3 regions of the Arthrobacter sp. 001422645 genome follow, and region 1 is predicted to be linked to each of the others. Evidence: predicted binding sites of a transcription regulator. Region 1 holds the regulator's gene; each other region holds the start of a gene.

Region 1 (4,480 bases):
AGACGCCGGTGCCGTCCAGGTTGATCTCGACCAGCACGGATGACTCGCTGGTGGTCCGCTCCATGCGTGCGGTCCGGCCCTCGGCAGGCGTTGCTCCGGTGTTGCTCATGTGGGTGTCCTTTGGATGACGACGGTGCCCGGCAGCCAGGCAGTGTGGATGTCCTGGGTTAAGTCTAGGCGGGCTGCACTGCGCGGCCGGCCAGGATCCGTTCGAGGGCTTCGAGGAACGCTGTGGTTTCCGTCTCAGTCCCGGCCGTGACGCGCAGGTGCCCGGCAATTCCGACGTCCCGGATCAGCACACCGGCATCCAGCAGGCCCTGCCAGACCTCGTGCGGGTTGTCCAGGCCGCCGAAGAAGACGTAGTTCGAGTCAGACGCAGCCGGCTTGAGGCCCATGCGCTGCAGTTCGGACACGATCCGGTCCCGCTGGCGTTTGATGTCCTCGACATCGGCCATCAGCGCGACCCGGTGGTGCAGGGCGGCCAGGGCGGTGGCCTGGGTGATGGCGGAGAGGTGGTACGGAAGCCGGACAAGGCGCAGGGCGTCGGTGACCTCCGGCGCTGCCGCCATGTAGCCGACCCGGGCGCCGGCCAGGGCAAAGGCCTTGCTCATGGTGCGCGAGACGATCAGCCGCTCCCGGCCGGGCAGCAGGGTAAGCGCGCTGGGCGTCCCGTCGTGGGCGAACTCGTGGTACGCCTCGTCGACGATCACGATGGTCTGGCTGGCCTCGCCCGCCTCGTAGACGGCTTCCACGACGTCCAGGCCCAGGCCGGTGCCGGTGGGGTTGTTCGGGGAGCACAGGAAGACGATGTTCGGCTGGAGTTCGCGGACCTGGCGGGCGGCTGATTCGGCGCTGAGTCCGTAGTCGTCGGCGCGGACCCCGACGATGTATCCGGTGTCCGTGCCTGAGGCCAGCAGCGGGTACATGGAGTACGTGGGAGGGAAGCCGAGCGCAGTGCGTCCCGGGCCGCCGAAGGCCTGGAGGATCTGCTGGAGCACCTCGTTGGATCCGTTGGCCGCCCAGATGTTGTCCGCGCCCAGTCCGTGCCCAAGATATTCGGCCAGCGCCTCGCGCAGTTCCGTGAATTCGCGGTCCGGATAGCGATTCAGTCCGGCGGCGGCGATCGTGACGGCCTCGGAGATGGCGGCGCGGACGTCCGCCGGGACGCCATGTGTGTTCTCGTTGACGTTGAGCAGGATCGGAACGTCCAGCTGGGGCGCCCCGTACGGCGTCAGGCCCCGGAGGTTCGTCCGGAGGGGAAGTCGGTTCAGTCGCTCTAACTGGTCAGTCACTTCACCAGTTTAAGTGAGATCGTCACGGGCTCCGAATCTGTGACGCCGCAGGGCAGGCGGGTAGCCAAGGCCACGGGCCCTATATCGGCCGTGGGGGCCGTCGCGCGCCCCGGAACGCGCGGGTCCGGCGGTGCTAGTTGGACGGAATGAAAAGCGCCTGGCCCGGAACGACGCGGGCGGCTTCCAGGTTGTTCAGCTGCATGATGTCCGAGACGACGTCACGGGGATCGCGCTCCGGGGCGACGGCCTCGGCGATGGCCCACAATGACTCACCGGGCTGCACCGTGACGGTGACAGTGGGCGTCAGGGAAAGTTCGGCGGCGGACTCCGCCGCCTTGGCGGGGGCGTTGAGGAAACCACTGAAGGAGAGGACCAGTGCGGCCAGCAGGATCAGCGGCATCGCGATGAAGACAAAGCGCCCCCGCCGGGTAAGCCGCAGCGGCGCCGGCTTTGCCGACTGCTGCTTTGCCGGCTGCGCGGCTCCTGTGGTCCCGTCCTGGACAGCGTGGCGGGTCTGGCTTTTACGGGCCTGCCCTCTCATAGGACTCTGCAGGCTCATACGGCTCGGCCCGCCGACGGGGGAACCGCCCCCGGGCCGGCCGTAGTCGCCGAATGCGTCGCGGCCGAAAGTGTCGTGAAACGCGCTTGTTGCTGACATGAACTGAGCCCTCCTGGACCATACTGTGCCGCCCGGCGTACTCCACGTACCCGCCGCCAACCGGCCATACCTTCGAACAAAGAACCGAACACACCGTTCGACCCGAGTCGTACAAAACTAGAACACATATTCGAATCTTGCTGGTTCTGTTTTAGCACTTATTGACGAACATTGTCGAGACTCGCTAGAACAAATGTTTGAAAAAGCAGTGCGGCTGGCCTACGTTTGATGCAAAGAACAACCACTTCTGCAGTTGATCAGCAGGGTCTGACATTTCAGGCCGGAAGTTCCCGGCAGCTGCAGCCACGGGCGGCCGGGCGGAACGGAAAGGCGTTGGCGAACATGGCAGCACAAGCCACTGGCGGCAGGGCCACCCAGCGGGGCCCGCAGGCAGCCCGGCCACCCAAGAGCCTCACCGTCCGGCAAAAGAAGATCCTGGAAACCATCCAGCGCTCCGTGACGGACAACGGCTACCCGCCGTCCATGCGCGAGATCGGCGATACCGTCGGACTGGCCAGCCTCTCCAGCGTGACCCACCAGCTGTCGCAGCTGGAAAAACTCGGCTACCTGCGGCGCGACCCCAAACGCCCCCGCGCCATGGAAGTCCTGATGCCGCTGACCCTTGATGAGGGAGCCGCGAAGATTTCAGGGGTTGAGAAGTCCAGCGGTCTGCGCGCCGTAGGCGGCCTGTCCGTTTCGGAGCTGGCCAGCGCCACCGACACAGCCATGGTGCCGCTGGTGGGCCGCATCGCGGCGGGCGGACCAATCCTGGCCGACCAGGTCGTGGAGGACGTGATGCCCCTTCCCCGCCAACTGGTGGGCCACGGCGAGCTCTTTATGCTCAAGGTCGCGGGTGACTCGATGATCGACGCAGCCATCTGCGACGGCGACTGGGTGGTGGTGCGCCGGCAGGGCGATGCCGTCAACGGTGACATTGTGGCCGCCCTGCTGGACGACGAGGCAACAGTCAAGACCTTCCGTCAGCGCGACGGCCACACGTGGCTGCTGCCGCAGAATACGCAGTACGAGCCCATCCTCGGCGACCACGCCGTCATTATGGGCAAAGTCGTCTCCGTGTTGCGTTCGCTTTAGGAACCGCCCTCCACAGCCCTTTCGAAGAAGGCCCCGCCGGCGTTGACCATGTCACGTCGGGCGGGGCCTTTCACGTTCCCTCCCAGTTGCTGGCGCCACAGCGGCAGCAACGTCCCGGAATTCCGCGCATGTCGTGGGAGCCGGGCGGCCGCAGACGGCAGCAGCCGGGCAGGAACGTCAGAGCCCCGGCCGGGGCAGACCTGAGCGAAAAACCTGCCGGCCCGCTCCTGCCCCGCTCCGGCCCTCGGTCACGTGATGGGCTGCCCTACCCCTTCGCGAGCCGCTCCAGGGCCGCGAGGGCGACCGTGGGGTCGGTAGTGGGCCAGAACGGCGGCAACGCGGCCCGGAGGAATCCCCCGTACCGCTCGGTGGACAGCCGGGAATCCAGCACCGCCACCACTCCCTTGTCCGTTGTTGTGCGGATCAGCCGGCCGGCGCCCTGGGCCAGCCGGATGGCGGCGTGGGTCGCGGACACACTCATAAAGCCGTTCCCGCCGGCCTGGGCCACCGCCCGGGACCGCGCCGTCATCAGGGGATCGTCGGGCCGCGGGAACGGAATCCGGTCAATCACCACGAGGCGGCAGGAGGTCCCCGGCACGTCGACGCCCTGCCACAGGGACATGGTGCCAAACAGGCAGGTGTCCGGTTCGTCGGCGAACTGCTTCACCAGCGCCGTCATGGTCGAATCCCCCTGACAGAGGATGGACATGTCCAGCCGGGGACGCAGGGCCTCGGCGGCATCCTCGGCGGCGCGCCGGGAGGAGAACAGGCACAGGGCCCCGCCGCCGGAGGCCCGGATCAGCTTCTCGAGCTCATCGAGCGCCTCCGGGGACGTGCCGCGGCCGGGCTTGGGCAGATGCTTGGCGACGTAGAGAATGCCCTGCTTGGGGTACTCGAAGGGCGATCCGACGTCGACGCCGGTCCAGCTGGGGGCGCCGGGTCCCACCAGGCCCAGACCCCCGGCCGCCGGTTCGAACGCGGACCCGATCGCCAGGGTGGCCGAGGTCAGGATGACGGTGTGGTCCGCGAACAGGCCCTCGCGGAGCCGTCCGGCGACGCTGAGTGGTGCGATATTGACCAGCGCCGGGGCGGACTCGTCCGGCTGGGAATAGCCCTGCTGCGGGTCGAAGGTGCTGTTGCGGGAAAACCAGACCACCTCGCGGTTTTCGCGTGCGGCCAGCAGCCGTTCGCAGAGCTCCAGGATCACCATGAGCCGGGAGCGCGCCAGTTGGCGTCCGCCGTCGGCCGTGTTGGCGCTGTCTCCCTTCGAATCCGAAAGGGCGGCGCGGCACGCGTCACGCAACTGGTCCACGCAGTCCAGTTGTTCGCTGTTGAGTCCGTTGGGCATGAGCCCGCTGGGGACGCCTTCAATGGCGAGTTCCAGGTTGGACGCCGCATTGTTCAGCGCGTCCACGGTGATGCCGGTGTGCTTCCGGGC
Region 2 (4,480 bases), on a different contig from region 1:
CACCGCGAAGCCGAGGTGCGTCCAGGCCGGGGCGAGTGCGATCCGGCCACGCGGCGTGCGTCCCAGCAGTCCCTCCCTGACGAGGTACGGCTCGGCGACGGTTTCCACGGTTTCGGTCTCTTCGCCGACGGCGATTGCCAAGGTGGACAGCCCAACGGGTCCGCCGCCGAATTTGGTGATGAGGGCCTCGAGGACGGCACGGTCCAGCCGGTCGAGGCCGCGCTTGTCCACCTCATACATGTCCAGCGCAGCGGAGGCTGCCCGGGCATCGATCTGCTCGATCCCGTGCACCAGTGCCCAGTCGCGGACGCGGCGCAAAAGGCGGTTGGCGATGCGGGGTGTGCCCCGGGACCGCCCCGCGATTTCGCTGAACCCGGCGGAGTTGACCTTGAGGTCCAGGAGGCCCGCGGAGCGCCGCAATACGAGTTCCAGTTCGGCGACCGAATAGAACTCCAGGTGTCCGGTGAAGCCGAACCGGTCCCGCAGCGGACCGGGCAGCAGGCCGGCACGGGTCGTGGCGCCGACCAGCGTGAACGGCGGGAGTTCCAGGGGGATGGCGGTCGCACCGGCGCCCTTCCCGACCACGATATCGACCCGGAAGTCCTCCATCGCCATGTAGAGCATTTCCTCGGCCGGCCGGGACATCCGGTGGATCTCGTCGAGGAAGAGGACCTCACCCTCGGAGAGCGAGGACAGGATGGCTGCCAGATCCCCCGCGTGCTGGATGGCGGGTCCACTGCTGATCCGCAGCGGGGCGTTCATCTCTGCGGCAATGATCATGGACAGCGTCGTTTTGCCCAGCCCGGGCGGCCCGGAGAGCAGGACGTGGTCGGCGCTCCGGCCGCGCATGCGGGAGGCCTCCAGGACGAGGGAAAGCTGCTTGCGGACCCGGTGCTGGCCCACAAAATCGTGCAGGTTTTTGGGCCGGAGCGCGGCTTCAATAACCCGTTCCTCCGGCTCCTCTCCCCCGCCGACCAGGGACGGCTCAGCCACGGGCGCCTATCCTGTTCCCGGCGCGGGCACCGTCCTGCCCCAGCCAGCGGAGGGTGGCGCGCAGGATCTCAGCCACGTTGCCCTTCTCGGCCAGCTCGGGCGAGTCCGACAGGGACTTGTCAATGCTGGACGTGGCATCTTTTTCGGACCAGCCCAGGCTGGTCATGGCCGCAACGACCTGCGGTTTCCAGACCGCTTCAGCGGATGCGGCGGGAGCAGCTGTTCCGGCAGCCGTGCCGTGCGGCACCAGCTTGCCGGCCAGTTCCAGCACAATCCGGCCGGCGACCTTGGGCCCGATGCCGGGGACCTTGGTGAAAGCCTTGCCGTCGCCCGAGTGCGCGGCGACGCGGATCGCTTCGGGCTCGTGCACGGCCAGGACCGCCAGCGCGAGGCGGGGGCCAACACCGCTGACGCTCAGCAGGACGTCGAAGACTTCGCGTTCGTCGTCGCTGCCGAACCCGAACAAGGTAAGGGAGTCCTCCCGCACGATCAGGGAGGTGAAGAGCTTCCCCTCCTCCCCGACGCGGAGGCTGCTGAGGGTCTGCGGCGTGGCGTTCACGCTCATGCCGGCGCCGTTGAGGTCGATCACGGCGCTGGACAGGCCGACGTGCGCTACGGTTCCGCGAAGAAAACTGATCAAAGCCGGGCTCCTGGGGTTACAGCTCATTTCAGCCGGGAAGACCCGGCTATCCGAACATATCTACGAATACCCTACCAAGCCGCGCGGCCGCACAGCCGGATATTCAGCGTGTGCGGCGCGCTTTGGCCTCCGCGTCGGCCCACGCCCGCTGGGCCGGAGTCAGTGAGTGGCTGCCGGGGCCGGTGGTGACTGCAGCCTTGTTGGAGGTGCCGCTGCCCGCCCGCCAGGCGTGGGTGATGGCAAGCGCCAGGGCGTCGGCGGCGTCTGCCGGCCTCGGCGGGGCATCGAGCCGGAGGATCTTGGTGACCAGTTTGGTGACGGCGTCCTTGTTGGATGTTCCGCTGCCGGTAACGGCAGCCTTGACCTCGGAAGGGGTGTGCAGCGCCACGGGGATGCCGCGACGCGCGGCGGCGGCGATCACTACGCCGGACGCCTGGGCAACGCCCATCACGGTGCTGACGTTGAGCTGCGAGAAGACGCGTTCGACGGCGAGGACGTGGGGTTCGTACCGGTCCAGCCAGTCGTCGATGGAGGTGGCGATGACCAGCAGGCGCTGGTCCAGGCTTTCCTCCGGGGACGTCCCGACGACGCCGAAGGCCACCATGGTGGCGCGGCGGTTCTTCTCAACGTCCACGACGCCGATCCCGCAGCGGGTGAGGCCCGGATCGACGCCGAGGACGCGAAGTGTCACTCCGCTTCCAGTGCGGCCTGCACTTCGTCGCTGAGGTCGGCGTTGCTGTAGACGTTCTGCACGTCGTCGAGTTCCTCGAGGGCGTCAACAAGCTTCATGAACTTCTTGGCGGCGTCGAGATCCAGCGGCACTTCCATGGACGGGACAAACTCGGCCTCGTCGGTGTCGTAGTCGATACCGGCTTCCTTGAGCGCATCGCGGATGGCCTGCAGGTCGGTCGGTTCAGAGTGGATCTCGAAGGTTTCGCCGTTGTCTTTGACTTCCTCGGCCCCGGCGTCCAGGACGGCCATCAGGACGTCGTCTTCGCTCAGGCCGTTCTTCGGCAGCGAGACAACGCCCTTGCGGGAGAAGAGGTAGCTGACCGAACCAGGATCGGCGATGGTTCCGCCGTTGCGTGAGATGGCGAGACGCACTTCGGAGGCTGCCCGGTTCTTGTTGTCCGTAAGGCATTCGATGAGCAGTGCCGAGCCCTGCGGTCCGCGGCATTCGTACATGATCTCGGTGTAGTCCACCACTTCGCCGGTGAGGCCGGCGCCGCGCTTGATGGCGCGGTCGATGTTGTCAGCGGGGACCGAGGTCTTCTTGGCCTTGGTGACGGCGAGTTCCAGGCTCGGGTTGCCGGCGAGGTCCGGTCCGCCCATGCGTGCGGCGACTTCGATGTTCTTGATCAGCTTGGCGAACGACTTGGCCCGGCGGCTATCGAGGATGGCCTTTTTATGCTTGGTCGTCGCCCATTTGGAGTGGCCTGACATGCTTTACGCTTCTCCTCTGATCATTCGAATAAACAATTCGTGCACGCGCTTCTCCCCCGTCACTTCCGGGTGGAAGGAGGTGGCCAGCAGCTTGCCGGAACGCACAGCAACAATTCTAGCCGTCCCCGCCAGCGCCTCGGGGTGGGACGCCCTGGAGGGTTCCACGACGGCGAGAACCTCCACGGCGTCGCCGACGCGTTCCACCCATGGTCCGCGGATGAAGACCGCGTGGACAGGAGCCACGCCGTTTTCGGTGGCGCTGAAGTCAAGGCCCTTGAAATCGAGGTCCGTCTCGAAGGATTCCCGCTGCCGGCCGAAGGCGTTCCGGCGCACCGTGATGTCCAGCCCGCCGAACGTCTGCTGCGGGTTGCCGGCCAGGTCCTTCGCGGGGTCGGTGATGTTCTCCGCAAGGAGGATCATCCCGGCGCAGGAGCCATAGACCGGCAGTCCCTCGTGGATGCGCCGGCGCAACGGATCGCGGAGCCCGAACGCCCGCGACAGTTTGTCGATGGTGGTCGATTCGCCGCCGGGAATGATGAGGCCGTCGAGTCCGTCGAGTTCGGCCGGGCGGCGGACGCCGATGCCCGTGGCACCGGCGTCTTCCACCGCGTGCAGGTGTTCGCGGAAGTCGCCCTGGAGAGCCAGGACGCCGATCCGCAGCCCTGTTCCCACGCGGGAAGGAGGCACGGAAGTGGGGTTGGTCATCCGAACAGCATAGTGCCCGCCGCACCTCCCCCGGGCATGCCGTGCCGCTCTCCGGCGGGCTTCCATACCGCTACTGGGATATATTACAAAGCATGTTTTACTTCAGCATTCCGCTCGGCAAGTTCGTTCGCCGGGTCTCCCGGCTCAGGGGCGGAGGCTCTGCCCTTCCCGGGCTTGTGGTCGAAAAAATCGATCCCGGCTTCATGCGCAGGACGCTGTCGACGCTGCCGCACGGCGTCGCCGTCGTCAGCGGCACGAACGGCAAGACGACCACCACGAAGATGGTGGTGGAACTGCTCGAGAGCCAGGGCCTGAAGGTCTTTACCAACCGCACCGGCAGCAACTTCACCCGCGGCGTTGCCGCGGCGCTGCTTGGCGAGGTGGACTGGCGCGGACGCCTGGACGCCGACGTCGCCGTGCTGGAGCTCGACGAGGCTCACGCGGTGCACTTCGTCAACCAGGTGCCGCCGCGCTACAGCCTCCTGCTCAACGTCCTGCGGGACCAGCTGGACCGTTTCGGCGAAATCGACAAGACCGCGCAGTTGCTGCAGCACATCGCGTCGAAGACCACGGGAACGGTGGTGCTGAACCGGGAGGACCCGCGCGTCGCCCGGATCGCGGAATCGCTCACCGGTCCCGACGTCCTGTACTTCGGCCTGGATGACTCCCTGCTGAGCACCTTCCCGAACGACGACGAGC
Region 3 (4,480 bases), on a different contig from region 1:
CTTGTGTCGCAAACTTTGTCGCGCAACGTCTGGTGGACAGTCACTGTCCGGTGCACAAATCAATTTCTGGTGCACAGTCAGTTTCTGCTGCACAACTGGAAGCGGCGCGGCCCCCTTGGGAGGCCGCGCCGTCGTCGTTATCGGTTCACAAAACGGCCTTAGGCCGCGAGGCGGCTCTTGACCTCTGCCGCAGAGGGGTTGGTGGCCGCCGTGCCGTCCGGGAACAGCACGGTGGGGACGGTGCGGTTGCCGCCGTTGAGCTTCTCCACGAGATCTGCGGTGCCGTCAACTTCTTCGATGTTGATCTCGGTGTACCCGATGCCCTGGGCGTCCAGCTGCTTCTTCAGGCGGTTGCAGTAGCCGCACCAGGTGGTCGAAAACATGGTGATGGTGCCGGATTCGGGGGTGAAGTCCACGAAGTTCTCCTCAAAGCTGGTTGACGGCGTGCGGTGGCAGCGCCGTTGCCGACAAACGCCGCCGGCACAATTAATACGTCACTCCCAATAACCGTAACGCGGGGACCGGTATTCCCGCAGAATGCGCTAGCCGCTGCGGATGACAGGGCTTGGGCGCGGTGGCATGCTGGTGCCATGTGTGGACGCTACGTGATGGCCCGGGCCGTCGGAGACCTGCTGGCCGAGTTCGACGCCGGGCTTGAGGAGGAGATCGCGATCCCGCCGTCGTGGAATGTGGCCCCGACGGCGGACGTGCCGATCCTGCTGGAACGGCTGGTGGAGGGGGAGCCGGTCCGGCAACTGCACATTGCCCGTTGGGGACTGGTGCCGTCCTGGGCCAAGGACCCGGGGATCGGCTCGAAGATGATCAACGCCCGCAGTGAGAGTGTGCTGGAAAAGCCGGCCTTCCGGAAGGCCACCCGCGCCCGCCGCTGCGCCGTCCCCGCCGACGGCTACTACGAATGGAAGGGTGAGGGGCGCGGCAAACAGCCCTATTACGTGCACCCGCGCGACGGGCACCCGATTGTGTTCGCGGGGCTCTACGAATGGTGGAAGGACCCGTCCCGGGCGGAGGATGACCCGGGGCGCTGGCTGCTGTCGACGTCGATCATGACCACCGACTCGCCGCCGGAGGGCTACGCCGGCGGAATGCTGGCCGAACTCACGGCCCTGCACGACCGGGTGCCGCTGCCGATGGACCGGGAGACGATGCAGGCGTGGCTGGATCCGCAGGCCGACGATGCCGCCGGACTGGTGGACCTGGTCCGGGCCGGCGCGCACGACGTCGCGGAGGGCTGGACGATCGACGCCGTCGGCACCGCCGTCGGGAACGTCAAGAACGACTCCCCGGAACTGATCGAGCCTGTGGGGAGCTTGTTCTAGCCGGCCGGTATGGCGGTAGCTGGGGGCTGGTGCTACGGGCAACACTGTGGAGAGCTGCAGAGCACATCCGTGCTTTGCAGCTCTCCGCACACCGGCTCGAATAGCGTGCCGCCGTGTACTCCAAGTCACGTTAGTGTCGCCGACGAACACCTCGACAGGGCCTTTATGCCCTTGGCCAAGCGGTGCAGTCCGCATAGTTGCGGTGATGGATCCGACCGGAAGCAACCAGGAAGGGGGATCTGGACTTGAGGACTAGCGATTTTTCGATCCGTGAAGCCGTCCCTAGTGACGCCCCGGACTTTGCCGCGCCGGGGAACTTCACGCATTGAATCTGCATCCGGACTATTGGTCCCGGGGCTTGGGGTCTGTTCTGTTCCTGGCGTCCGTGGAGGGGCTTCGCTCCATGGGGTACCGCCGCGCGTATCTCTGGGTCGCGGACGGCAACAGCCGCGCCATCCGCTTCTACGAAAGGCATGGCTGGTGCCAGGACGGCACGACCAAAGAGGATGCTCGCTTTGACCCGCCGTTGTTGGAGCGCAGGTTGTCTGTGTCCCTTGGTTAGGAACGTCAGAGCGTCACTTTCCCGCCGCCGTCGACCGTCCAGCTGGGGTTGAAGGCAACCTCCCAGCGGTAGCCGTCGGGGTCGGCAAAATAGCCGGTGTAGCCGCCCCAGGGCTGGGTCTTCGGTTCGGCGATGATGGCAGCGCCGGCCGCTTCGGCCTCAGCCATCACCCAGTCGACCTCCGCCGTGCTGCCTAGGTTGTGGCTCAGTGTGATGGTGGGAATGCCGGCCGGGGGATCGGTGGCGGCTTCGGCCTGCATCTGCCCGGCGTCCCAGAGCGAGAGGAGCAGGCCGTGATTGGCCTGGATGAACAGGACCTCGCCCCGGACTTCCCGGTGGACGGGCCAGCCCAGGCCATCTACATAGAAGCTGCGGGAGGCGTCAACACTGCGGACACCCAGTGAAATTAAATCGACTCGTGGCTGCATCATTCGATACTGTCATGCACATGTCCACAAATCACCAAGATGAAAAAGCTGCCAAGGCCGACCGGGAGCAGCTCGCCGCTGTGCGGGTGGCCGTGGACGAGGTGGATGAGCAGATCGTGTCGCTGATCGGCCGCCGCGAGCGCCTGATCCGGATCGCCGGAACCCTCAAGGCCGATAGCGCCGAGGTGAGAGCCCCCGGGCGTGTGGAGCGGGTCATCGAACACGTTCGCGCCACAGCGGAACAGAAAGACATCGACGTCGAACTCATTGAGAAGACCTACCGGGCCATGATCGACGCTTTCATCACGCTTGAGCTGGAAGTCTACAAAGCCAGCTCCTAGGGCGCGGCGGCTTAGAGGGCTTCCTCCACCGGGACGTTCGCCTGGTACTCGCGGCCGTCACAGTCGCTGAAGGCCGTCATGAGGTGCCCTTTGGTCAGGCCCATGATGGTGCTGATGGGAAAGTGACCGGTAATGGTGCTGCCGGAGTGCTCCACACCTTTGAGGTCGAAGTTCTCCTCCGTGCCGTCATGGCTGAAGCAGTAGAAGGACACGGCCTCCCCGTTCATGAACTCGATTCCCATTCGTCGTTGGTGGGAATGATCCGGGGTTGCTGCAACGAGTCCCACCACGTAGGCGCCCTGGCCGGGGATGTTTCCGTCTATATCGAACTTCGCCACCAAGGATGTGTCCTCAGCGGCGATGCTTACGTTCTTCAGAAGTGCGTTATGGGAGCTCATGGATCAATCCTGCTACCTGTGCCTGCGTCCGTCCACCCCTGATCTAGGTTTTGCCCCGGCACCGTCGTAGACTGGAACTATTCGAATACATGTTCGAATGGATGCTGGCTGCTATTGCCAGATTGTTCTGCCAGATTGTTCTGACAGATGGTTCTTACACATGGTGTGGTCCGGGAGGCGCGATGGGCATGTTCAGCGAGTCTGTGGACGTCGCCTGCGCACCCTCCGGCCAGCCCCTGGAGCTCGACTGGGCAGGCCGCCACTACACGGTCTGCGCCGAACCGGTCCGCTGGTATGAGCGGCGCCAATGGTGGGCGGAAGAGCGGCGGGCGCCGCTGGGGAGCGGCCCCGGCCTCGTGGACCACGAAATCTGGCGGGTCCAGGTGCGCCGGGCAGATTCCCCCGACCAGGAAAGCCTCACCCTTGACCTGACCCGGCACGTGGGCAGCGGACGCTGGCGCCTGCTGCGGATCCATGACGCCCTGCTGCCGTCCCGGAAGCCCGAATCGGCATGAGCTTCACCCATCTCCATGTCTCCACGGCCTTCAGCGCCCACTACGGGGTCTCCTGGCCGGAGGAACTGGCCGCCGCTGCGGCCGCGGACGGGGCGACGGCGCTCGCCTGCACGGACCGCGACGGCCTCTACGGGACGGTCAAGCACCTGAAGGCCTGTATGGCGGCCGGGCTGGACCCGGTCGTCGGAGTGGACCTGGCGGTCTTTGACGACGACGGCGACCTCCGCACCCAGGTGGGGGGACGAGTCGTCGTGCTTGCCCACGGGCACAACAACGGCGCCGGCTACCGTGCGCTGTGCCGGCTGATCTCCGATGCGCATGCCCGCACCACGGGCAAGGCCGGGGGAGCGGTGCCCGTCGCCGTCACCCGGGCCGAGCTGGCCTCCCGCACCCTGCACCCTGAAACCCTCAAGCCGGTGTTGACCGTGCTGATCGGACCCGACTCCGACGTCGGACGTGCCATGGGAGGGCGCCGCTACCTGCGCCCCCGCACCCTGTTTAAACGCTGGCTCGACGCCATGCCGCAAGGAACCGTCGCCGCCGAGGTGGTCAGCCAGCTCAGCCCGCCCGGGGAGCCGCTCAGCACCGCCCATGCGGTGCGGATGCTCAAGCTTGCCGCCGAGCACGGGGTTCCCGCCGTGCTGAGCAACGCCGTACGGTACGTGGCTGAGGACGGAGCGGCCACCGCGGATGTGCTGGATTCCGCCCGCACCCTGAAATCGCTGCCCGAACTCTCCGCCGCCCCGCTGCTGCAGCCCAACGGGCAGGCCTGGCTCAAATCCGCGGCGCAGATGCTCCAGCTCGGAAAGGAGATCATGCACGCCGCGGGGTACGGCGCCGCTGACCTGAAAAACCTGATGGCACAGACCGAGGCGCTCGCGGACCGCTGCCGGATGGAC

The links. The regulator LexA, encoded in region 1, represses DNA repair genes until DNA is damaged. The targets are predictions, from matches to a motif close to TCGAACANNTGTTCGA.
Region 2: the regulator LexA is predicted to act here: its motif matches at 1,684-1,699, upstream of ruvA (Holliday junction branch migration protein RuvA).
Region 3: the regulator LexA is predicted to act here: its motif matches at 3,148-3,163, upstream of AC6EUH_RS16565 (DUF6504 family protein).

The regions. Positions count from the first base shown of each region.
Region 1 covers NZ_JCBANT010000003.1:212,456-216,935, reverse strand. The annotation lists gene hisB (imidazoleglycerol-phosphate dehydratase HisB) at 1-109, opposite strand, end outside; gene AC6EUH_RS06055 (histidinol-phosphate transaminase) at 174-1,292, opposite strand; gene AC6EUH_RS06050 (LysM peptidoglycan-binding domain-containing protein) at 1,426-1,950, opposite strand; gene lexA (transcriptional repressor LexA) at 2,293-3,042, shown strand; gene AC6EUH_RS06040 (ATP-dependent DNA helicase) at 3,308-4,480, opposite strand, start outside.
Region 2 covers NZ_JCBANT010000019.1:15,271-19,750, forward strand. The annotation lists gene ruvB (Holliday junction branch migration DNA helicase RuvB) at 1-993, opposite strand, end outside; gene ruvA (Holliday junction branch migration protein RuvA) at 986-1,633, opposite strand; gene ruvC (crossover junction endodeoxyribonuclease RuvC) at 1,737-2,324, opposite strand; gene AC6EUH_RS16485 (YebC/PmpR family DNA-binding transcriptional regulator) at 2,321-3,076, opposite strand; gene pdxT (pyridoxal 5'-phosphate synthase glutaminase subunit PdxT) at 3,080-3,781, opposite strand; gene AC6EUH_RS16495 (Mur ligase family protein) at 3,874-4,480, shown strand, end outside.
Region 3 covers NZ_JCBANT010000019.1:36,953-41,432, reverse strand. The annotation lists gene AC6EUH_RS16595 (mycoredoxin) at 159-491, opposite strand; gene AC6EUH_RS16590 (SOS response-associated peptidase) at 591-1,337, shown strand; partial or broken gene AC6EUH_RS16585 (GNAT family N-acetyltransferase) at 1,657-1,899, shown strand; gene AC6EUH_RS16580 (VOC family protein) at 1,905-2,327, opposite strand; gene AC6EUH_RS16575 (chorismate mutase) at 2,342-2,668, shown strand; gene AC6EUH_RS16570 (hypothetical protein) at 2,680-3,066, opposite strand; gene AC6EUH_RS16565 (DUF6504 family protein) at 3,249-3,581, shown strand; gene AC6EUH_RS16560 (DNA polymerase III subunit alpha) at 3,578-4,480, shown strand, end outside.